Regions from separate parts of the Gracilibacillus phocaeensis genome, predicted to be linked through region 1. Evidence: riboswitches for the same ligand, from Rfam matches in the RefSeq annotation. Region 1 holds a riboswitch; each other region holds the start of a gene.
The links. Region 1 has a riboswitch for thiamine pyrophosphate ahead of thiW (energy coupling factor transporter S component ThiW). Riboswitches for the same ligand answer to the same signal wherever they lie in the genome.

Region 1 (7,468 bases):
AATATAGGAGAACCTCCAATCAAAAAAACTGCAAATGGTAGCATAATAAAATCGATCTTTTAATTTGAAATTTTCGGATGAATGGTACACAGTTAGTGTAAGGATTACGTGCTTAAGTGTATCTAAAGAGGATGTTCAAGAAGTTCGACAATGGAATAATTCGCTGGCGAAGTTTGAACACGCACTTAAAGGAAACATGAATGGAAACCCTTTTTATATAGTGGAAAAACAACATTACTTTTCAACAACATTTTTCATCTCATCGTAACTGTTCGTAGCTCAGACAAAGGTAGATATGGAGAATAGCTTACCATGGTTTATTATACAAGAAAAAAGATATCAATGCATGTATGACGCAACGATATGGAACGAATTTTATCAAATGTAGGCGATTTCAATTCGGTGAAGGGAAAGGGTTGCAACAATTTGCAAAAAGGTACTATACTTAATATAAAATACGTGTTAGAATAATACAGTTTTCAGCATAAATGAAATTGGTTTACTAGACAGTCGAAAATACCTCGGCATCGCTCAGATAAGATGAGGGGTTACTGTCTTTTGTATATAAACAGAAGAATTTTTTTGGTGAGGTTTCATTATTGGTGGGTGAAATGATCGGAATAGAAAGGTGAGTTGTGGATATGAAAAAGGTAAAAAGCTGTATGGATGAAAGCATATTGGTCTGTGTATACTATGGTCCTAATGGAGAACGTTTGATTAAGCGTGGTCACAAACTAGCACAAATTATGGATTGTCCTTTATATGTATTAACGGTAGACAACCTGCCATACGATGCCTTTGATCCAGATAAGTCAGAGTATGTTGATAAGTGGAAAGAGCTTTGCGATGAGTTAGATGTAGATGCGTTTATTATCCGTGACAACGAAAAACGTTCCTCAGTAAAAGTAATCAAAGAAGTAGCCCATCAGTATAACATTACCCAGATTATATTAGGACAAAGCCCGCAAAGGCGTTGGGAAGAGATTACTAAGGGGTCTTTTGTAAATGTATTGTTGAAAGAATTGACGTTTATCGATCTGCATATTGTCTCCTTAGAAAGGTCTTTAAAGGGAGTGGATAACATACCATATGAAAAAGGGGTGCGAGGTTTCTTACGAGAAGAGGAAGAGACAGGGAGATACCTTTTGAGCTTCACCCGTTCTAAACATAACCTTTATGAAGGAATTTTTTATAAGGAAGTCGGCACCGATTTCAATAATGGTATATTTAAGTTTATTGATGATCATGGTAAAATGAAGAAAGTACACGTGACAGAGGATATATGTACGGGGAAACCAGATGCCCCTCCTAATGTAAAAAATATACGATAGCAGGCTCCCCTTTTGAAAAGCGGGAGCCTTGCTTGTCCAATAAATTCGTTAGGGTTTAATAAATGAAAAAGAAGTCATTTTGTGCTAATCTAGTGGGCAAACAAGAGAAAATAAGGAGTAAGCTTGATGCTTGTTAGGAAATATAAGATCACAACATCTGTAAAGAGCCATGGAGGTGGAATCAATGGCAGAGGAAAGCAATCAACAGGATCGGCAGCAGGAAGAACAGCGAGTAAGTGAAGTAGTTCGTGAAATTTCAAGAAAGATAACGGAATTAGAAGAAAGAAAAAAAGACCTTAAAGAAGATGTCATTGATATTAGACGCGATTTCTGGGAAGATGTCACGGTGAATATCGAAGAAATGGATGATAAAATCGAAACAGAAGCGAGTATCAAACAACAGGCTGAATTTTTGTCAGAGCGAGAGCGCAGCCATGGACAGGTTAGTGAACGCCTGGATATATTAGAACGATTGAAAAACAAACCATACTTTGGCCGTATTGATTTTAAAGAATCTGGTCAAGAAGAGGGAGAACCAATCTATATTGGTTTGGCCTCCGTGCTTGATAAAGAAGAGAATCATTTCCTAGTGTATGATTGGCGTGCTCCGATTTCGAGTATGTACTATGATTTTCCACCTGGGCCGGCAAATTATGACACAATAGATGATAATATTTCCGGGGAAATAACTCTAAAACGACAATATATGATCCAACAAGGAAAACTAAAGGGAATGTTTGATACAGGATTAACAATTGGTGATCACTTATTACAATCCGTTCTTGGGGACCAAGCCAACACCAAAATGAAAAGCATTGTCTCCACTATTCAACGAGAACAAAATCAGATTATTCGAAATGAGAAGGCAAGAGTGCTGATAGTGCAAGGAGTGGCTGGGAGTGGTAAGACATCCGCTGCCCTGCAACGAGTAGCCTATTTGTTATATCGTTATCGGGAGACACTTACATCGGAGCAAATTGTTTTATTTTCACCCAATCCTTTATTTAATAGCTATGTGGCCACGGTTTTACCGGAGCTTGGTGAGGACAATATGCAGCAAATGACGTTCTATCAATATCTGCATCGTCAGTTAGATAATCGCTTTACCTTAGAAACCCCTTTTGAACAAATGGAGTTTTATTTACAGAAAAACAGGGATTATTACCAAGCACGTGTGGAGGCTATGCATTATAAGGCAAGTATGGATTACAAACGTTTAATCGATATTTTTCTGGAACGGCTTTCTCACCATGGTTTGAAATTCCGCAATATTTCCTTTCGTGGTGAGACCATTATTCCAAAGTCGCTGCTTGCCAAATATTTTTATAAGACGGAAGACACACTATCTATTTCCGAACGAATGGAAAAGGTCGCTCATTGGATTCTTGTACAGTTGAAGAAAGTTGAACAGCAAGAACGGGAGAAAGATTGGGTCTTAGAAGAAACGGAACTACTAGAAAAAGAAGATTATATGGATGTCCATCAGACTCTGCAAGAAGAGAACAGTTTCTCGGAAAATAGTTTTGATGATTATGACCGAGAAGAAGCATTGTTGAGAAAACGAGTGGTAGCTGACAAGTTACGTCCTTTACGTAAGAAAATAAAACAGCTTGCTTTTGTGGATACCTTGCAAACTTTCCGCCAATTGTTCACTAATGGAGAGTGGGCCGAGGAAGCCGGCTTGGTGCTGCCTCCTGATTGGAAGGATATTTGTGTCTTAACTGATCAATATTTGCAGAGGAAATATCTCACTTGGGAGGACGCCCCTGCTTTTATTTATTTTCAAAAAAGTATATTAGGGTTTGACGCGCAGCGAACGATTCAACACTTGTTTATTGATGAAGCACAAGACTACACGCCATTTCAATTTGCTTTAATGAAGAAGATGTTTCCGGTCAGCCGGATGACTTTGCTTGGTGATATTAACCAAGCGATTTATGCACATGCACTGCGGGAAGAAACACTTTTGTCGGAGAGATGGCAGGAGAAGCATGAGAGAATTGTGTTAACACGTAGCTATCGCTCAACGGCACCCATTGTTGAGTTTACCAAATCTTTCGTAGAGAACGGGGATTTAATCGAGCCTTTTGAACGAGATGGTGACAAACCTATTTTTATCGAAGTAGAGCAGCAAAAAATGCTGGATCAGAAGTTAATCGAGCAAATCGAAACATATCAAGCAGAAGGTCATGAGACTATTGCCATTATCGGCAAGACGATGGCAGAGTGTGAGAAGTTGTACCAACGTTATCATCGTTTGATAAATGTGCATTTGATGACACAAACGGCACATACTTTTGAAAAGGGTATTGTGATTATTCCAACCTATTTAGCGAAAGGAATCGAATTTGATGCCGTCATTATAGCGGACGCCTCAAATGACAATTATCAAGATGAATTAGAACGTCATCTATTTTATACGGCTTGTACAAGGGCAATGCACCAGTTAGCTTTGTTTACTATCAAGGAGCCAACCAAATTCCTCAAGGATGTATCGCACAGATTGTACAGTCACTATAAAATTCATCAAATTGGCGCAAAGGCGGATCGTTAATCATCAATGTTTGATCAAATAGGAAAAAGGGAATGGTGTGGTAGTAGTATTCCACCTGTGAGGTGTTTTCCCCAGGTGGTACATAAGAGATGATAAAAAAGGAGGAAGGCGTTTTGGCTTTGAATTTACAATCGACAACTACTTTGCATAATGGTGTGAACATGCCATGGTTTGGTTTAGGCGTGTTTAAAGTGCAAGATGGCGAAGAGGTTTACAATTCTGTGAAATGGGCGCTGGAGCATGGCTATAAAAGTATTGATACGGCGGCTATTTATAGAAATGAAGAAGGGGTAGGTAAGGCAATCAAAGATTCGGGTATCCCAAGAGAAGAGTTGTTTATTACCTCAAAGCTGTGGAATGGAGATCAAGGCTATGAGGAAACATTCCAAGCTTATCAAGCGAGTTTAGATCGATTAGGATTAGATTATCTGGACTTATACCTTATTCACTGGCCAGTACCAGAACAAGACAAGTATAGAGAATCATGGCAGGCGATGGAGGAACTATATAATGATGGGAAAATAAGAGCGATCGGTGTAAGTAATTTTAAGGAACACCATCTTGATAGACTGTTGGAAAAAGCAGAAATTACACCAATGGTTAATCAAGTGGAGTATCATCCACATTTACAGCAAAAAAGCCTGTATGACTATTGTAAGAAGCATAACATTCAGTTAGAGGCGTGGTCTCCGTTAAAACAAGGGGAACTATTAACGGATGAAACATTGATGGAGATTGCAGAACGACATGGGAAATCCACGGCACAAATTATTTTACGTTGGGACTTACAGCAAGAAGTAATTACGATTCCGAAGTCGGTGAAACAACAGCGTATTCATGATAATGCGGATGTATTTGATTTTGAGTTAACCAATGCTGAAATGAAATTGATTGCCGACATGAATAAAGACGATCGGGTTGGGGCGGACCCAGATGAAATGAACAATCGATAAATAGGGAGGCAAGACTCTTCAGGAGGGATTTCGTGATGAACAGGAAATTAAATAAATCGGTGAATGACCGTGTCCTACTTGGCGTTTGTGGAGGGATTGCCGATTTTTTCGGCATCACTCCTTTACCCGTTCGCATTATTTTCCTTCTTACTTTAGGAGGGTCTTTCTGGGTTTATGTCGTATTGGCCTATGTTTTGGACGATGCTCCTACCTTGTGATCATAAGGTTGATGACTGCTTGTATCTTAGCAGTCATCAATTTTTTTCTTGAAAAGTAAAGAAAAAAATCTTTGGTATAAAAGGATTAGGATAGATCTCGACCTTGAATGAATCGGGGTGCTGATAAGATGGATGTTTAACATCATCCATCTTATCAGTAGTTCGTATCTAGTTTCGGTTAGTAATAAGGGAGCAGGTGGAATTTGTCAGTTTTTCTTATTTAGATGGAAGTGTTTGATTGACAAGTGAGGTGTGCTTCACACGTGACAGTAGTAACAGACCAATCAATGCCCCGGTAATACTGCTGACAAGAAAGCCGGGCAGAAAGGCCAGTACTCCCACTGAAGTTCCCATCACAAGCTTGGCAAAAGGGACGCATAATAGCGAGCCAATAATGCCTGTTCCGAACATTTCACCCCCTCCAGCAAGCCACTTCTTATGTCCCCATCGATAAAGATAGCCCGCTAATAAGGCGCCAACCATTCCTCCTGGAAATGCCAATAATGTACCAATACCTAATAGATTTCGTAATAATCCAATCGTAAAGGCAATGACAACAGCTGGTATAGGACCAAGCATGACGGCTGCAATGACATTAACGGCATGCTGTACTGGATAGGCTTTTGCCACCCCTGTTGGGAACCAGAGAAATTGCGACCCCAGTGTGCCAATTGCAATGAGCACCGCCATTATCGTGAGTAAATGTGTTCGATTCATTTCTTTTCCTCCTTTGTTTTTTTGCACGCAAGGAAGGAAAAAAGCCAGATTCTTATGATAAAAAGAACCTGGCTAAATAACCTACTTCCCTCCGCTGGTTATCAACCAGATCAGGTTCATAGAGTTAAAAGGCTTGATCGCGCCTTTCTCTCAGCCTATACTGATAGGCACCCCTAGTAGTGCATGCATATGTAATTGTATGTCATTGTACCAAAGATAGCGCAAAAGTCAATTTTTCACAAAGTTATTGTCCATGTATATAGCAACATTCCTTTTCATTATCGCAAAAATAAATTTATATAAAAGGGTTGTAAAACGCTTTCTAATGATTTATACTTTCACTAAATCGATTTACTAAACCGATTTAGTAGTTAAAAGCTAGTTAGAGGGGTATGCGTATGAAAAGGATAACCATTGCAGATGTAGCTAAATTAGCCGGGGTATCAAAAAGTACTGTCTCCCAATATCTTAATCACCGTTTTGATTATATGGGAGCGGATACTAAACAAAAAATAGAAAAAGCGATCCAGCAATTAAACTATAAACCGAATATGGTCGCACGTAGTTTGAAACAAAAATCTTCTACGACAATTGGGGTGATTGTGGCTAATATCCTCCATGTATTTTCTACTCAGGTGATTCGGGCGATTGAAGATTTCTGTCAGGAGAAAGGTTTTCATGTGATTGTCTGTAATGCCGACGATCAGCCAGAGAAAGAGAAGAAATATATCGAGATGCTGCGGGCAAAGCAAGTGGACGGTGTGATTGCCTTCCCAACTGGCGATAACGTGGAGCTTTATCAAAAACTGCTGGAAGAAGATTATCCCGTTGTTTTAATGGATCGAATTATTCCATCTCTGGATATTCCATCGATTTTATTGGACAATCGAACAGCTGCCCAGTTGGCTGTCGCTGAAATCGTTCAGCAGGGCTTTCAACGGCCAGCAGTTGTCAGTTCACCACTTACAGCCGCAATTACTCCTCGAATAGAGAGGGTAGAGTCTTTCCAGCGGAGCTTACAGGAACATGGATTGGAGCTATTACCTTCTTACAAGGTAAGTGGAAAAATGGTGGATTTAACCAACAAGTTAGCTGAACTGTTTCAAAATGAACAACCGCCAGATGTTTTGTTTGCGATTAATGACCGTGTGCTACATGAGGTATTAACGTTCATTAAACAGCAAGGATTAAGGATACCAGAGGAGGTAGCGGTGATAAGTATTGACGACGTGTCCTTTGCCAATTTCTATAACCCACCGTTAACCACGATTTCTCAGCCTGCCTTTGACATGGGGAAGAAAGCGGCAGAAATACTGTTTGAATGTATGGTTGATCAAAAGGAGGAAAAGCTGCAAGTTTATCGTTTTCCACCAACCTTAAATAAACGAGAATCCTGTTGAGAAAGGGTGTTACCATGAAAAATATATCAACTACCATTGTAAACGAAGTGCGAGAGGTGCTTGATCATGTCAAGGAAACAGAGATGATCCAATTAGCAGAGGCCATCCAGTCTGCCAAACGAATCTTTATTGCCGGAACAGGTCGATCAGGGTTAGTGGGAAAAATGTTCGGCATGCGTTTAATGCATAGTGAATATCCGGTATTTATTGTAGGAGAAACGATTACGCCGAGCTTAGGTTCCCAAGACTTGTTGTTGGTTATTTCCGGTTCGGGTGGTACCGCTAGTTTACTCCA
Region 2 (7,468 bases), 450 kb from region 1:
AACACTTCAGGATAGCGCCTTAATTTATCCGGTGCCCAGCCACCCGGTACAAGAATACCATCATAGGATTCAGCATCCACCTCGGTAAAGGCTAAGTCGGATTGTGCCGGCACACCATATTTACCCATATAGGTTTTGCCAGCTTCTTTCCCTACTAAATCAACAGCCGCTCCTTCTTCACGAAGCCGCATAACAGGATACCATAGTTCTAAATCCTCGAATTCCTCATCTACTAACGCTATCACTTTTTTATCCTTTAATCGCATCTGTTTACCTCCTCTTTCCCATAGTGTATCAGAAACAGACAAGCTCGATCGAATGATTACTCTTTTGTAAAAGAGGCGCGAAAGGCAGCGGCTGCTTGTTTGGGATCAGTCGCTTGACTAATCGCTGTAATGATCGAAACACCGTCAACACCAGCCTCGATCAAGGAAGATGTGTGTCTCTGTTGGATACCGCCAATCGCCACCAGCGGAAGCGCGCCAATTTGTTCCCGGATCGCACGCACACCATGTTCACCAATGGGCTGTTTGGCATCTTCTTTCGTACTCGTCGCATAGATAGGACCCACCCCGATATAGTCAGCCCCATCTTGTTTGGCCTGTACTGCCTCTGCTGCATTCGTTGCGGAAACCCCAATCAGCCAATCGCCTGGCACTCGGGCTCGTACCTCTTGAATCGGCATATCATCCTGCCCGACATGCACCCCATCTGCGCCAATTTCCAAAGCAAGATCAATTTCATCATTCACGATAAAAGGAACCTGATAACGATAGCACAAGGCCTTCATTTCCCTAGCCAGCTGCTGCTTTACTGCACCTGTTTGTGCCTCTTGCCCTTTTTCACGAAATTGAAACATAGTAATGCCACCCTGCAGCGCCTGTTCTAACACATGAAGTGGGTCTTCTGTGGTATTGTTGCTGCCCATAATAAAATAAACCTGTAATAATTCTTGCCTCATCCACTTGTACCTCGCTCTATTCGTTGATTATTCACGATATCCTCTACACTCAAACGATTTAACTCATTTAAGAAAGATACTTGAAAACTGCCAGGATGGTTACTTCGTTCAGCCGCTTTTTCAGCTGCTATTCCGTAATAGCTCACCGCCGCTGCTGCCGCTTCTAATAAATCATCCTCCACCGTAATAAAAGCGGCTACTACAGCCGTCAGTAAACATCCCGCACCGGTAATCTTGGTTAATAAGGGGTGCCCATTACTAATGACGATTAGCTGCTCTCGATTAATCAATACATCTTGCGCACCGGTAATCACTAATGGAACCTGCAAACGGTCAAAACCTTGTTGCGCAATCTCTTTCATTGGTAAATCTTGCGCACCCTCTACTCCCTTCACTTCTGTCTTTACTCCAGCCAAGCTTGCTATCTCACCAGCATTTCCGCGAATACAGGCAAGATCCACTTCTTGTAAAATTCGTTCAGCAGATGCCATGCGAAATGCGGTTGCCCCTACACCAACAGGATCAAATACAACGGGAACTCCTGCTTTATTGGCCGCCTTCCCCGCCAAAATCATCGCATCCACTTGTTCTTGTGTCAGGGTACCAATATTTAAGACAAGAGCGCTTGCCTGCTGGGCCATCTCTTCTACTTCTTCCTTGGCATGCGCCATTACCGGTGCAGCGCCAACAGCATACAAACCATTTGCTGTAAAATTCATCACGACTTGGTTAGTTATATTATGAATAAGAGGCTGTTCCTGACGAACTTGTTCCATTAAGTGTTTCATGATAACTCCTCTCTTTGATAAGGTAATCCTTGCAACCGGTGTCCCCAATGATTGGTTGGACCATTCCCCTTACCAAGCTCTAATGGATATTGAATAGCATCCGTAATAAATGCTTTGGCTAGCTGTACTGCTTCTTTAATCGATTTTCCTTTTGCCAATTCGGCCGTAATTACTGCCGAAAACGTGCATCCTGTTCCATGTGTGTGCTTCGTATTCACTCGCTTGGCCTTGAGATACTCGAAAGACACGCCATCATAAAGGATATCCGTTGGTTCATCGGCTAAGTGACCGCCCTTAATAACAGTCGCTGCTGCACCCAGCTCTTTCACGATCAACTTAGCTGCCTTTTCTGCCATTTGACTATTCGTTATTTTGAAATCTACCAACGTCTCTGCCTCCGGAATATTCGGCGTGACAACAGACGCGAGTGGTACAAGCTGGTCACGAATCACTTGTTTGGAAGCCTCATCCATTAAAGAATCTCCACTGGTGGCTACCATGACAGGATCTATAACATAAGGCTTATCAGCAGTCTCTATCTTTTGAGCAATTCGCTCCATCATCGCTACCGTTGCAATCATACCTGTTTTTATCGCTTGCGGTGAAATATCGTTTAATACCATGTCTAGCTGCTTTTCAATAAAATCCACATCTAAATGCCGTACTTCTTGAACACCTAGCGTATTTTGGGCTACTACAGAAGTAATCACACTCATGCCATATACTTCCCGTTCTTGAAAGCTCTTTAGATCCGCCTGGATACCAGCACCCCCGGTTGGATCGGTACCCGCTATGGTTAATGCAGAAGCTACTTTACTCATTCGTTGGTCTCCCTTCTAAAGCAAACGGCCACTCCTCTACTTGATAGGCCATTTCCCAAAACAGATATTCTAACTGACAACTTTTAATAAAGGCTTGTTTCGCTTTTTCCTTCTCCTGTTCCCTTACCCCTTCCGCCCACTCATCTAAACGTTGACATAGTTCGGTGGTAATGGAACCTGTTTCCGGATTGGCATAAAATTGAATCCAGTCATAGAATGGGTGATCTTCTGTTGGCTGATACACCTCATTTAAATGCTGCCCGATCTCCAAATAAGTCCATGGACAAGGAAGCAATGCGGCGATTAGTTCTCCCATACTTCCTTGCTGCGCCACACTTTTCATATGCGTAACATAATGATGAGCAGATGGTGGTAAAGGGTATCCTTGTAAGTCATCATAATGAACTCCCGCCACCTGACAAAGGTTGTGATGCGGATGAATCTCACTATGAAGGATAAAGCTGATCTTCTCATGGAAATAGGCCATTTCCTTTCTTGTATCACCCTTAGCGATCGCGATCCCATAGATATTGATAAAGGCATTAAGATATTCATAATCCGCCTTGACATAGTGGATAATCGCTTCCTTATGCAAATCCCCTTTTCCAATACCCACTACAAAAGGATGTTGGAAAATCCCTTGATAAATATCGTCTGCTGCTGCTCGTAATTCTTCACTAAATGTCATCTCGTTTCCCTCCTGTTTTTTAAATGATAACCTCATATTGACATGCAAAAAAACCGCCCCACTAATAAAAGCGGAGCGGTTTTCGTATCATTGATTCATCAAATACAAGGTATATTTATCCCATATACCATCCTGCTCCACTTCCCTACGCTGGTATTAACCAGTTCAGGTTCTAAGGGATCAAGAAAACATTCTTATCTCAGCTGTTGTCACAGCACCCCTAGCGGAATATCAATTATGAAGTTACTTTTACTTAATCATGGATAAGACTTGATGTCAAGTTAAGGAATAATACCAAATGATTCAATCGGCCAAATCCTCATTTTAACATCGCCAATAATGGCATCTTCATCAATGAAGCCAAATTCACGACTATCCTTACTTACACGGCGATTATCTCCCAACACGAACACCTTTCCCTCAGGAACTGTTTTTTCCCCGGTCAAGTCTTCTAGAGTGAAATTACCGGTTAAGTGTACCTCATCTGGTAAATCTGCTTTTGTTTCTGCTAAATAAGGCTCTTCGTGTAGTTCACCATTAATATAGAGTTGATCATTTTCCATGGAAATCGTATCCCCTTCAAAACCGATCACTCGCTTCACATAATTATCCTTTGAATCAGGAGCCTTAAAAGCTACCTCATCAAAACGATTAATCGTGCTTACTTTGCTTAAAATAATACGATCCCCGTCTTCCAAGTTGGGCATCATCGACTCTCCCTTGACGATCGACGGAGTGATCAAGAAGTAGCGACAGACCAGCACAATCAATAGTGCTACCAAAATCGCTCGTATCCATGAAAAGATCTCCTGCCATACTTTGCTCTCCATAATTGACCTTCTTTCTTCCGATTGAGACTTCCTCTAACCATTATTATATGTTATTCTATTGTAATGCAAATCCATCTAAAATACTACCAAATAGTTTAACATATTCTGTATGTCCTAGGTAAATATCATGATCTAACTTGTTGGAAATCGAGATGATTGGCTCTGACAGAAATAAATACAAAGAAAATCAGGTGAAAAAAATGGAAACCTCTTCACAAACCAATAAACGCTACCTATCTATTTTGATGGTTGCTGGTATTATTTTATTAGCATTTAACCTTCGTCCAGCCATTACTGGGGTAGGGCCTATTATCGGGATTATCCGAGAAGATCTTGCCATCAGCAACGGGTTAGCTGGTTTTCTGACCAGTCTGCCTTTGTTAGCCTTTGCCTTTATGTCCCCGTTGGCACCTAGAATTGCAAATAAAGCAAGTAATGAAAAGGCCTTATTATATGGTTTGCTAATATTACTTGTTGGGATTTGGATACGATCGACTTCCCTTATTGCGCTGTTATTTATTGGAACAGCCTTGATCGGGGTAGGTATTGCGATTATTAATGTGCTGTTACCTAGTCTAATTAAGAGTAGTTTCCCAGCAAAAGTTGGATTGATGACTGGCGTATATACGACCTCGATGTCCATGTTTGCAGCTACAGCATCTGGTGTAAGTGTACCATTGACGGTGTCCTTAGACTTAGGATGGCAGTGGTCATTAACTAGCTGGAGTATACTCACTGTCGCAGGGATCATTGTCTGGTCTATCGTCATCAAGCTCCGTTCCAAAACACAGGAACAGCAATTAATGGAACCAAAGCGCGGAAAATTGATGCGTTCACCAATCGCTTGGCAGGTTACCGTATTTATGGGGTTACAATCATTTGTATTTTACGTCACCATTTCTTGGCTGGCGGAAATCCTCATTTCCCATGGCTATAGTGCCTCTACTGCAGGTTGGTATGTCGCTTATATGCAGTTTATTGGTTTACCGGCAACGTTTTTTACACCGGTGATTGCAGGTAGGATTCCTAACCAACAGCCATTGGTCGTCATCTTTGGCCTTTGCGGCGCAATTGGATATGCGCTTCTCTATTTTGACCCAGGTATGATTGGCACCTCGATTGCAGTTACCTTAATTGGACTTATGCTTGGCTCCAGCATCAGCTTAGCGCTGGCTCTGCTTGGACTCCGGACCACAACGGCTAAACAGGCTGCCGAGTTATCAGGCATGGCCCAGTCCTTCGGATATTTATTAGCGGCCGTTGGTCCCATTGCCATCGGTTTTCTGTTTGATATCACCCATTCCTGGAAGCCATCGATTGTGACGATTACAATCCTGACCCTCGTCATGATAAGCTTTGGTTTGGGAGCGAGCAGGAATAAAAACGTCTTGGAAGAGTGAGCTTGCAAGCAAACCACTTTATCCTGCACAAAAAAGGGCGTATAATCATAGACATAATTAGGAATATATGAAGGAGAGAGATAAACGGATGAAACATTGGATGATTGCCATTGGCTTATTGTTTATTATTTCTCCCTATTTGACAGCTGATCATCATGAAGGAACGGCTTTGGTTTCTGCAGAGCTAACCGATAGCACAGATTACTATTATCAACAAATAGATGATAGTGATCCTGCCATGGATGCCAGCTTATTATCGAATACAGCAGTTAGCTATGACACATTATTCTTGATATTGTTGGTATGTATCGTTCCTTCTTTACTACTAGGCAATGGTCATTTGCTGGCAGTCTTTTATCAATCTAATTATCTGATCACATGCAGACATTCCTCATAAGCATGCCAAAAAAAGAAGGAGGAATAACTCATGATGTGGTTTCGGATTTTTATGATTGGATTGTTTTCCACTGCTGCTTTGAGTGTATGGTTGTATCAAGGGATTGAAATTTTCCATGCATTCAGTGATTATTTTAAACATCGTTAAGCCTTTTAATGGTTTATGGAAAAAACTAGCATTCGCTCAGATTTTGAGTGAATGCTAGTTTTTTATAAAAGGGCAATAAAAAAACGTCCGGGTTAGTAACCGCAGTCCCAAGAGGTTACAATCTTAGCCTGCGAACCTCTATGGAGTCTACACCTATTTTCTTCGCTGGGAAATAGTGCTACAATCAATTGGACTGTGAGGATGAAGAACTCAGGGCACTAACATTCTGCAAATCAGCAAGCCATGACTACTTTGAGTGATCGATAAAGGACCGGGCAGCGTTTGCCCGATTTTCCTTATGAATACTCAGTGAAAAGGCGTGAGCAAATGCCCACGCCTTTTGTTATTTATATCCTTAACCGGTTGTTACGTTTAATTCTACATCGATATTTCCTCTAGTTGCCTTTGAGTAAGGGCAGAATTCATGCGCTTGGTTAGCGAGATCTTCTGCTTCTGCTTGGGAAACACCTTTAATCTCCACGTTCAAGACAACCCCTATCTTAAAACCATCGTCTGCTTCATCTTGCATCAGGCTCACTTCTGCGGATGTCGTAGAATCGATGTCTTTCTTGGCATTGGAGGCCATCAGATTCAAGGCACCATCATAACATGCCGAATAACCTGCCGCAAATAGTTGTTCTGGATTAGAGCCTTTCTCCTTACTTTCACCACCAGCAGGGTTGACTAGATTCACATCAATGATACCATCATCCGATTTAGCGAAACCGTCACGACCGCCTTTTGCTGTTGCTTTTGAAGTAAAAAATACTTTACTCACTCTATCCACTCCTTTTTATTAATTTGAACATCATATTTGTTCTATACTATTTACCCTATCCGTACTATTCCTTTTCTTCTACAAATTTAAACATAGAAAATCAAAAGAGTGGACAAACTTATTCGAATCGAAAAAACAAAGAAAGTGACCTTTATTCTTCTCGGTCACTTTCTTTTTCCTCATCCTTCTGCTTTTCTTCTTCTGGTAAGGGGTCCACTGTATGCTTATATCCATAGCCTTTATTCAAGGTTAAGAGGGATAAGACCAGCACCAGAATAACAAAAGCTGCAGATACTAAGATAACTACCCACATGCGTATACCTTCCTTTATTCCAAATAAGTGGGTTCCATTATATCATATTTACCCACTCTTAGATACTGCCCGCACTTCTTCGTTATCCCGTTCATAAGATAAGCTGTGAAGGCTTCTCATTTAAGATAAAGGAGTGGAAGGTATGAATCAAACATCTGTAACCAAGCGCAAAAAGGCAAGACCAAAGAAATCATGTGGATGCGGTAGTTCCAACATAAAAAAAGATAAATCGAAAAAACGATACGGACGTTAAATAAAATAGGATATAACTACCTCCACGATAGCAGCGGCCCCTGCTACCGCGAGAATAAGCATGATCGGGGTAAAAATAGAGGGCGCGGCGTA
Region 3 (7,468 bases), on a different contig from region 1:
TCTGGTGTCTTGTTTAGTTTGTATTTCATATGAATAGGGGAGGTGGCGATGAAGATGTGGACTCTGGGGTTGGTGGCGTCCTTCAAGGCATCTCGACAAGCATCGATGTCTGATTTTACCGCACGCGCTAAACCAGTGACGGAGACATCTTTCACCGTTTCCGCAATCTTTTTGACTGCTTCAAAATCCCCTTTGGAGGAAGCAGGGAATCCTGCTTCCAATATATCTACTCCAAAGCGTTCTAATTGTTTAGCCAGCTCTAATTTCTCTAATTGATTTAAGTTGACACCTGGTGATTGCTCACCATCTCGCAGTGTCGTATCAAAAATCTTAATTGGAGTCATTAGAGACCACTTCCTTCTTATTAATGGCCTTTTGTTTTACAAATGGCATTAATTCACGAAGTTCTCTACCTACCTCTTCAATTTGAAGTTTTGATTCTGCTGTTTTAATAGCTTCATAACGAGGACGGTTTGCTTGATTTTCAAGGATCCACCCTTGGGCAAACTTACCTGTTTGGATATCAGAAAGTACTTCTTTCATACGTGCTTTGGTGCCTTCATCAATGATACGCGGACCAGACATAAAGTCGCCCCATTCAGCAGTATCAGAGATAGAGTGGCGCATGTTTTCAAGACCACCTTCATATAATAAATCAACGATTAGTTTTAATTCATGCAGACATTCGAAGTAAGCAATTTCTGGTTGATAGCCTGCTTCTACAAGTGTTTCAAAGCCTGCTTTAACTAGCTCAGAGGTACCACCGCAAAGTACGGCTTGCTCACCGAATAGATCTGTTTCTGTTTCTTCTTGGAAGCTTGTTTCAAGAATACCAGCACGACCTGCACCGATTCCTTTGGCATAAGCAAGTGCGATGTCTACAGCATTACCAGTCGCATCTTGGAACACACCATAAAGGGAAGGGACACCAGCGCCTTCTTCATAGGTTCTGCGTACAAGATGTCCAGGGCCTTTTGGAGCTACTAGGAATACATCCACATCGGACGGAGGTACGATTTGGTTAAAGTGAATATTGAAACCATGAGCGAATACTAGAGCATTTCCTGCTTCTAGGTTAGGTTCGATCGCTTCTTTATAGATAGCTGGCTGATTTTCATCTGGAAGAAGAATCATGATGACATCGGCATCTTTGGATGCTTCTGCAACGGTTTTAACTTCTACACCATCTTCTTCTGCTTTGTCCCAAGAACGTCCTTTACGAAGTCCTACGACCACATCAAAGCCGCTTTCTTTAAGGTTTAGGGCATGTGCATGACCTTGAGAACCATATCCGATAATGGCAATTTTCTTCGATTGTAATACCTCTTCGTTGATATTATTGTTGTACAATACTTTTGTCATAAATATACTACATCCTCTCAAAAATTTTTATTTATATAATAAAGAAAACAGGTCTTTCCCTAGATGAAATAGGGAAAGCCTTCTTTTCTTATACTATCCTAACCTAATAAGGAAGAAAAATTCCCATCAATGGTGTTTGGCTGTTGGCCGCGAACAAAGGCGGTTAAGCCAGTGCGAGCCAGCTCTTTGATGCCATAGGGCCTTAATAATTCAATCAAGGCTTCTATTTTATCTGGCTTACCTGTAACCTGAATCGACATACTATCCTTGCTGACATCAATAATAGAAGCGCGGAATGGCTCGATGATGCCTTGAATTTCAGCGCGTAATTGGCTGTTGCTGACAATTTTAATCAGGGCCAATTCACGTGCAACAATGGCTTTATCGGTAATATCAGATACTTTTATCACATCAATTTGTTTGTTTAATTGCTTGGTTACTTGCTCTAATTTCTGAAAATCTTCCACATCTACAACAAACGTCATCTTGCTCATGTCCTCTGTTTCTGTTCTGCCGACGGAGATGCTTTCAATATTGAATTGACGACGCTGCAACAGCCCTGTAATTCGATTTAAGACACCACTGCGATTTCTAACCGTTGCTGTTATAATTCGTTTCATGGTTTCACCCCAATCATTTCATCTAGTCCTGTACCAGGGGCAATCATAGGGAATACATTCTCCTGCTGCAATACCCGTGCATCCACAAGAACAGGTCCATCATAATCAAAAATATCTGGTAAAGCATTGATAAATTCTTCTTGTGTCGTTAACTTGATTCCTCTCACATCATAAGCCTCGGCTAGTTTCACAAAATCTGGCTGGATTTGAAAGATAGATTGGGAATAACGTTCGCCATGGAACTTCTCTTGCCATTGTCTAACCATCCCTAGTGCTTGATTGTTTACGATAATGATTTTAACGGGTAATCTTTTTTCTTGTAAAATCGATAATTCCTGCAAGGTCATTTGGAAACCGCCATCGCCCACGATCGAGACAACCATTTCTTCGGGATTAGCCAATTGGGCACCAATAGCAGCAGGAAATCCAAAGCCCATCGTACCTAAACCACCAGATGAAACCCATTTATTTGGCTGATTAAAGGTATAGTATTGCGCCGCCCACATTTGATGCTGCCCAACGTCTGTTGTCACAATCGCATTGCCATTCGTGGCTTCGTATACTTGTTTGATCACCCATTGGCCGATCATTTCCTTATCCGGTGTGTTAAACCATAATGGGTAATTTTCTTTGTTTTCATGGATACGAACGAGCCATTCATCGTGATTCGGTTGGCTAATATCATGAGACAACAATCGTTTCAATGCCTCTTTGGCGTCACCAACGATAGGTATGGCTGTTGGAACATTTTTGCCAATCTCAGCAGGGTCAATGTCGACATGAGCCACGGTAGCTTTCGGTGCAAACGATGATAATTTACCAGTTAAGCGGTCATCGAACCTGGCACCAATGTTAATAAGTAGATCACATTCATACAAGGCCGTATTGGCAGCGTATGTGCCATGCATACCGGCCATTCCCATAAATAGCGGATGATCGCCAGGAAATGCTCCTAAGCCCAATAAGGTAGAGGTAACCGGAAGTGAGTACTTTTCTGCAAATTCCTGTACCTCTTTGGAGGCTTGCGCCATTAAGATACCAGCACCAGTTAATAATACTGGTTTCTCTGCTTTTCCGATCGCCTCCGCTAATTTTTTGGTTTGTAACGGATTTGGCTTGAATGTTGGCTGATATCCAGGTAAATCAATCTCTACTTTAGCTTGAAAATCATCACTGATAATTTCGGCTGAGACGTCTTTCGGGATATCGATCAATACAGGACCAGGACGACCAGTAGTTGCGATATGAAAGGCCTCTTTAACAACACGAGGGATATCTTTCACATCATTTACTTGATAATTGTGTTTAGTAATTGGTGTAGTAACCCCCATGACATCAACCTCTTGGAAGGCGTCACTGCCAATCACACCTTTGGCAACTTGGCCAGTAATCACAATTAATGGCAATGAGTCAATCATTGCGTCGGCAATTCCTGTTACTAAATTCGTTGCACCAGGTCCAGAGGTGGCTACCACAATTCCTGGCTTACCTGATACCCTGGCATAGCCCTCGGCTGCATGAATGGATCCTTGCTCATGTCGAGCTAAGATTTGATCAAAGGCATCTTGTGCTCTATATAATGCGTCAAAGATTGGTAATGCTGCACCGCCGGGATAACCAAATAGCGTGTCAACGTCTTCGTTAATCAAGGCATCGACTAGCAAATCAGCACCAATCCTGGGTTCTTTTGGTTCTACAGCTTCATTTGCTTGCTTTTGTGTGTTTTCCACGTTAATCCCTCCTATTAATAATTATCAACAATCACCTTGATTTATTGGTATTAGAAGATGTTTATGGTACAAAGAAAAGTATGGCTATTGTCTTTTCCTTACACTAAAAAAGGCCATCTCACCCTTGATTTCCGCCACTAGTGTAGCAGAGATCAAGGGTGAAAAGGCCTTTCTTTTCACGGTACCACCCTGATTTGCAATATTCTCACAAACATTGCCTCATAAAGCTATTTACAAAATCAAATAGCTTTGATTGGATAACAGGTACTGTGTAATACCTGGCTATACTTAATGGGAGAACCGTTCAGCATAGCACTCAGGGATGAGTAGTCAGATAAGGTGTATGGCCAAGTTTCCACCTGTCTTGGCTCTCTGCAGCATACATGATCCTGATCCTTTTTTCCCGTCCGCGTTTTTAAACATATTCGCTTATTGTTATAGTATACGATATCGCTTATTCTGTCCACAAAAAAGTTTTTAAATGTGTAATTTTCAGAAAAATCTGATTGACGACAATAATACAACTAAAAAGACGATAGGTCAACTGTTTTTTGCGGATTTTTTCGTTAAAAATAAGAAAGTACGGAATCCACTAAAAACGGAAGCGCTTTCTATCTTAAAATAGACAGGTAGGAAGAGTATAAAAGCATATTTCTAATGCCCATAACAATAACGTTGGCCATATCTAGCATCGTTTTTAATGGATCTGCTACGATTTTGAAAAACACCTGTAAAAATAAAACAGGATGTGTTATGCTTTGGAGGTAGTTCTAATTTCATAATCAACATCAACACTAGGGGAGCCTTTGGCTGAGACGAGTATTCGGACCCTTTGAACCTGATCTGGTTAACACTAGCGTAGGGAAGTGGCGGAAGCATGACGATATATTATTCGACAAATGAATTTTATATAATCGAAGCCACTTGTCCTAACTGGATAAGTGGTTTTTTTCGTTTCTTCCGGCTCAACGAAGAAAGGAGTAATGGAGATGGATAAATCACTGCATCTTATCAGTGATGGCGATTTTTCTAAACGGCATGTACAAATAGTAAAGCGTATTCATGGGGATATTGATTATTTGCATATAAGAGAAAAGAATAAGTCAGCAAAAGATATTCTGGAACTAATCGAAGTATTAAAAACTAGCGGGTTACCCTTAACGAAACTAATCGTAAATGACAGAGTTGACATTGCCGTGATGAAACAATGTGCAGGAGTCCAGTTGGCCTATCACAGTCTAGCTGTTTCATTGGTTAAAAATTGCTTCCCAACGCTTCTTACAGGGAAATCTGTCCATTCGTTAGCAGAGGCTGAACAGGCTCAACAAGAGGGAGCAGATTACTTGTTATATGGTCATATTTATCCTAGCAGTTCTAAGCCGAATCAACGACCAAGAGGAATAGCTAATCTTCGGCAATTAAGCGAAGAACTATCGGTACCGGTCTATGCTATTGGCGGCATTACACCTGATCGAACAAAAGAAATAATCAAGTCAGGGGCAAGTGGGATAGCTATCATGTCAGGTATTTGGCAGGCGGCGGATCCGATACAAACAATAAAGGCTTACCTGCAAGTGTTGAATAACAGGAAAGAAGGTGGAAAGTGAAAAAGACATTTGATCAAATCATTGTTGGTGGCGGCGTGATTGGTTGTTCGATTGCTTATCAATTGTCCAAAAGAGGTTATCAGGTGCTGATAGTTGAAAGGGATCAAATCGGTTGTGAGGCCTCTAGTGCTGCGGCAGGAATGCTAGGTGCTCAAGGAGAATTCACACAAGCAAGTCCTCTTTTTCAATTTGCTCAAGAAAGCAGAGCGTTATTTGCAGATTTATCAGTTGAGCTTTGGGAAGAAGCAGGGATGGATATTCAGTATGTTCATAAAGGAATCATGAAGTTCGCTTTTGATCAGCAGCAATACAATACGTTGAAAAGCCTGGCAACTTTTCAACAGGAAGCTGGTTATCCTGCTTATTTGCTGTCGACAGAAGAAGCGAGAAAGATGGAACCAAGTTTGACAGAGGAGCTTCACACGGTTCTTTACCTGCCGAATGATGGTCAGGTGTCCGCTTATCATCTGACAAAAGCATTTTCCCTTGCCGCCTATCGTCATGGTGTCATGCTTCATGAACAGGAAAAAGCAGTTGAACTGCTAAGGGAAAATAAAAAGGTTTATGGTATACGAACCACAAAAGGAACCTATTACGCTGATCAAGTCATTGTAGCAACGGGAGCATTTGGCGATGATCTGCTGCCTGATGAATATGCCATTATTCCTGTAAAAGGGGAATGTCTGCTATTGGAATCAGAGCAGCGCTTATTTCAAACAACCCTGTGGATGGACGGCTGTTACCTTGTCCCCAAGCAAGGCAACAAGGTGGTAGTTGGCGCTTCATCTATACCAGGAAAAGCAGATAAACATGTCCACGCAGCAAGTGTTCAAGGGCTATTATCACGAGCAGAACAGATGGTTCCGCAGCTGGCAGAGGCAACAATAAATTGTTTTTGGGCAGGGATCAGACCAGCTACCGCCGATGAACGTCCTTACCTGGGTGAGATTCCTGGAATCAACGGTTTATATGCTGCCAAGGGACACTATCGCAATGGCATTCTATTATCAGCGATTACAGGCATCTATCTAGCAGACTTAGTTGAAAACAAGTCGGTTCGTCCACTTTATTACGATTTTTTTCGTGGTGGTCAAGCACGAGATCCATCAGCAAATGTCACAAGTTTGGAATAAACACAAAAGGCAGGTGCATGCATGTGGAAATAATCGTTAATGGAAATTATATGGAAGTAAAAGAAGGAGTAAAACACATCAAAGATTTACTTGAGTTTCTGGGGTTGCAAGATAAACCGTTGATTATCGAGCATAATCAACAGATATTACAGAAAGAAAGACATAAACAAGCGGTGTTAGAAGATGGAGACAAGATTGAGATTGTTCATTTCGTTGGAGGAGGATAAGCAAATGCTTAATATTGGAAACTATTCGTTTGCTTCTCGTTTGTTCTTAGGGACTGGCAAATATCCTGATTTTGATATTCAAAAGCAGGCAGTAGATCAATCAGAGGTAGAAGTTCTTACTTTTTCCGTGAGAAGGATGAATATCTACGACCCATCCCTGCCCAATTTTTTAGAAAAAATAGATGTAAACCGCTATACTTTTTTACCGAATACGGCAGGGGCAAAGGATGCGAAAGAAGCGGTGCGAATCGCTAATTTAGCTGCCGCTTCAGGGCGATGCGATATGGTGAAAGTGGAGGTTATTGGTTGTGATAAAACATTGCTGCCAGATCCGATCGAGACACTAAAAGCAACGGAAGAGCTGGTGGCAGCAGGATTTACCGTGCTTCCATATACCTCAGATGATGTGGTATTAGCCAAAAAGCTGGAGGAGGCGGGAGCGCATGCCATCATGCCCGGAGCTTCCCCGATCGGAAGCGGTCAAGGAATTATCAACCCGTTGAACCTTTCTTATATTATCGAACAATCGAACGTTCCGGTTATCGTGGATGCAGGTATCGGTTCGCCGGCTGATGCAGCGTATGCTATGGAGTTGGGTGCAGATGGTATCTTGTTGAATACCGCCGTTTCCGGAGCAGAAGACCCTGTGAAAATGGCTAAGGCGATGAAATATGCAGTAGAGGCCGGCCGACTTGGCTATCAAGCAGGAAGAATCACGAAGAAGGCATATGCGGTAGCTAGCAGTCCGGAGGTAGGGAGCTAATGTTGGAGACGAATCGTTATCAACGC

Region 2: another riboswitch for thiamine pyrophosphate. It lies ahead of tenA (thiaminase II); the one in region 1 lies ahead of thiW (energy coupling factor transporter S component ThiW).
Region 3: another riboswitch for thiamine pyrophosphate. It lies ahead of E0E32_RS11065 (thiamine phosphate synthase); the one in region 1 lies ahead of thiW (energy coupling factor transporter S component ThiW).

What each region holds. Positions count from the first base shown of each region.
Region 1 is NZ_LR131143.1:536,109-543,576, reverse strand. It holds gene E0E32_RS07050 (Na+/H+ antiporter subunit A) at 1-2, opposite strand, end outside; gene E0E32_RS07045 (adenine nucleotide alpha hydrolase family protein) at 642-1,331, shown strand; gene helD (RNA polymerase recycling motor HelD) at 1,516-3,885, shown strand; gene E0E32_RS07035 (aldo/keto reductase) at 3,999-4,838, shown strand; gene E0E32_RS07030 (PspC domain-containing protein) at 4,874-5,056, shown strand; gene thiW (energy coupling factor transporter S component ThiW) at 5,273-5,773, opposite strand; TPP riboswitch at 5,843-5,958, opposite strand; gene E0E32_RS07020 (LacI family DNA-binding transcriptional regulator) at 6,172-7,173, shown strand; gene hxlB (6-phospho-3-hexuloisomerase) at 7,188-7,468, shown strand, end outside.
Region 2 is NZ_LR131143.1:84,342-91,809, forward strand. It holds gene E0E32_RS04930 (type 1 glutamine amidotransferase domain-containing protein) at 1-266, opposite strand, end outside; gene thiE (thiamine phosphate synthase) at 323-961, opposite strand; gene thiM (hydroxyethylthiazole kinase) at 958-1,749, opposite strand; gene thiD (bifunctional hydroxymethylpyrimidine kinase/phosphomethylpyrimidine kinase) at 1,746-2,570, opposite strand; gene tenA (thiaminase II) at 2,563-3,258, opposite strand; TPP riboswitch at 3,384-3,490, opposite strand; gene lepB (signal peptidase I) at 3,540-4,088, opposite strand; gene E0E32_RS04960 (CynX/NimT family MFS transporter) at 4,289-5,488, shown strand; gene E0E32_RS04965 (hypothetical protein) at 5,577-5,885, shown strand; gene E0E32_RS04970 (organic hydroperoxide resistance protein) at 6,388-6,810, opposite strand; gene ytzI (YtzI protein) at 6,962-7,123, opposite strand; gene E0E32_RS04980 (DUF1360 domain-containing protein) at 7,373-7,468, opposite strand, start outside.
Region 3 is NZ_LR131144.1:690,867-698,334, forward strand. It holds gene E0E32_RS11045 (2-isopropylmalate synthase) at 1-344, opposite strand, end outside; gene ilvC (ketol-acid reductoisomerase) at 331-1,362, opposite strand; gene ilvN (acetolactate synthase small subunit) at 1,461-1,982, opposite strand; gene ilvB (biosynthetic-type acetolactate synthase large subunit) at 1,979-3,712, opposite strand; TPP riboswitch at 4,499-4,594, shown strand; gene E0E32_RS11065 (thiamine phosphate synthase) at 4,702-5,319, shown strand; gene thiO (glycine oxidase ThiO) at 5,316-6,452, shown strand; gene thiS (sulfur carrier protein ThiS) at 6,470-6,679, shown strand; gene E0E32_RS11080 (thiazole synthase) at 6,684-7,442, shown strand; gene E0E32_RS11085 (ThiF family adenylyltransferase) at 7,442-7,468, shown strand, end outside.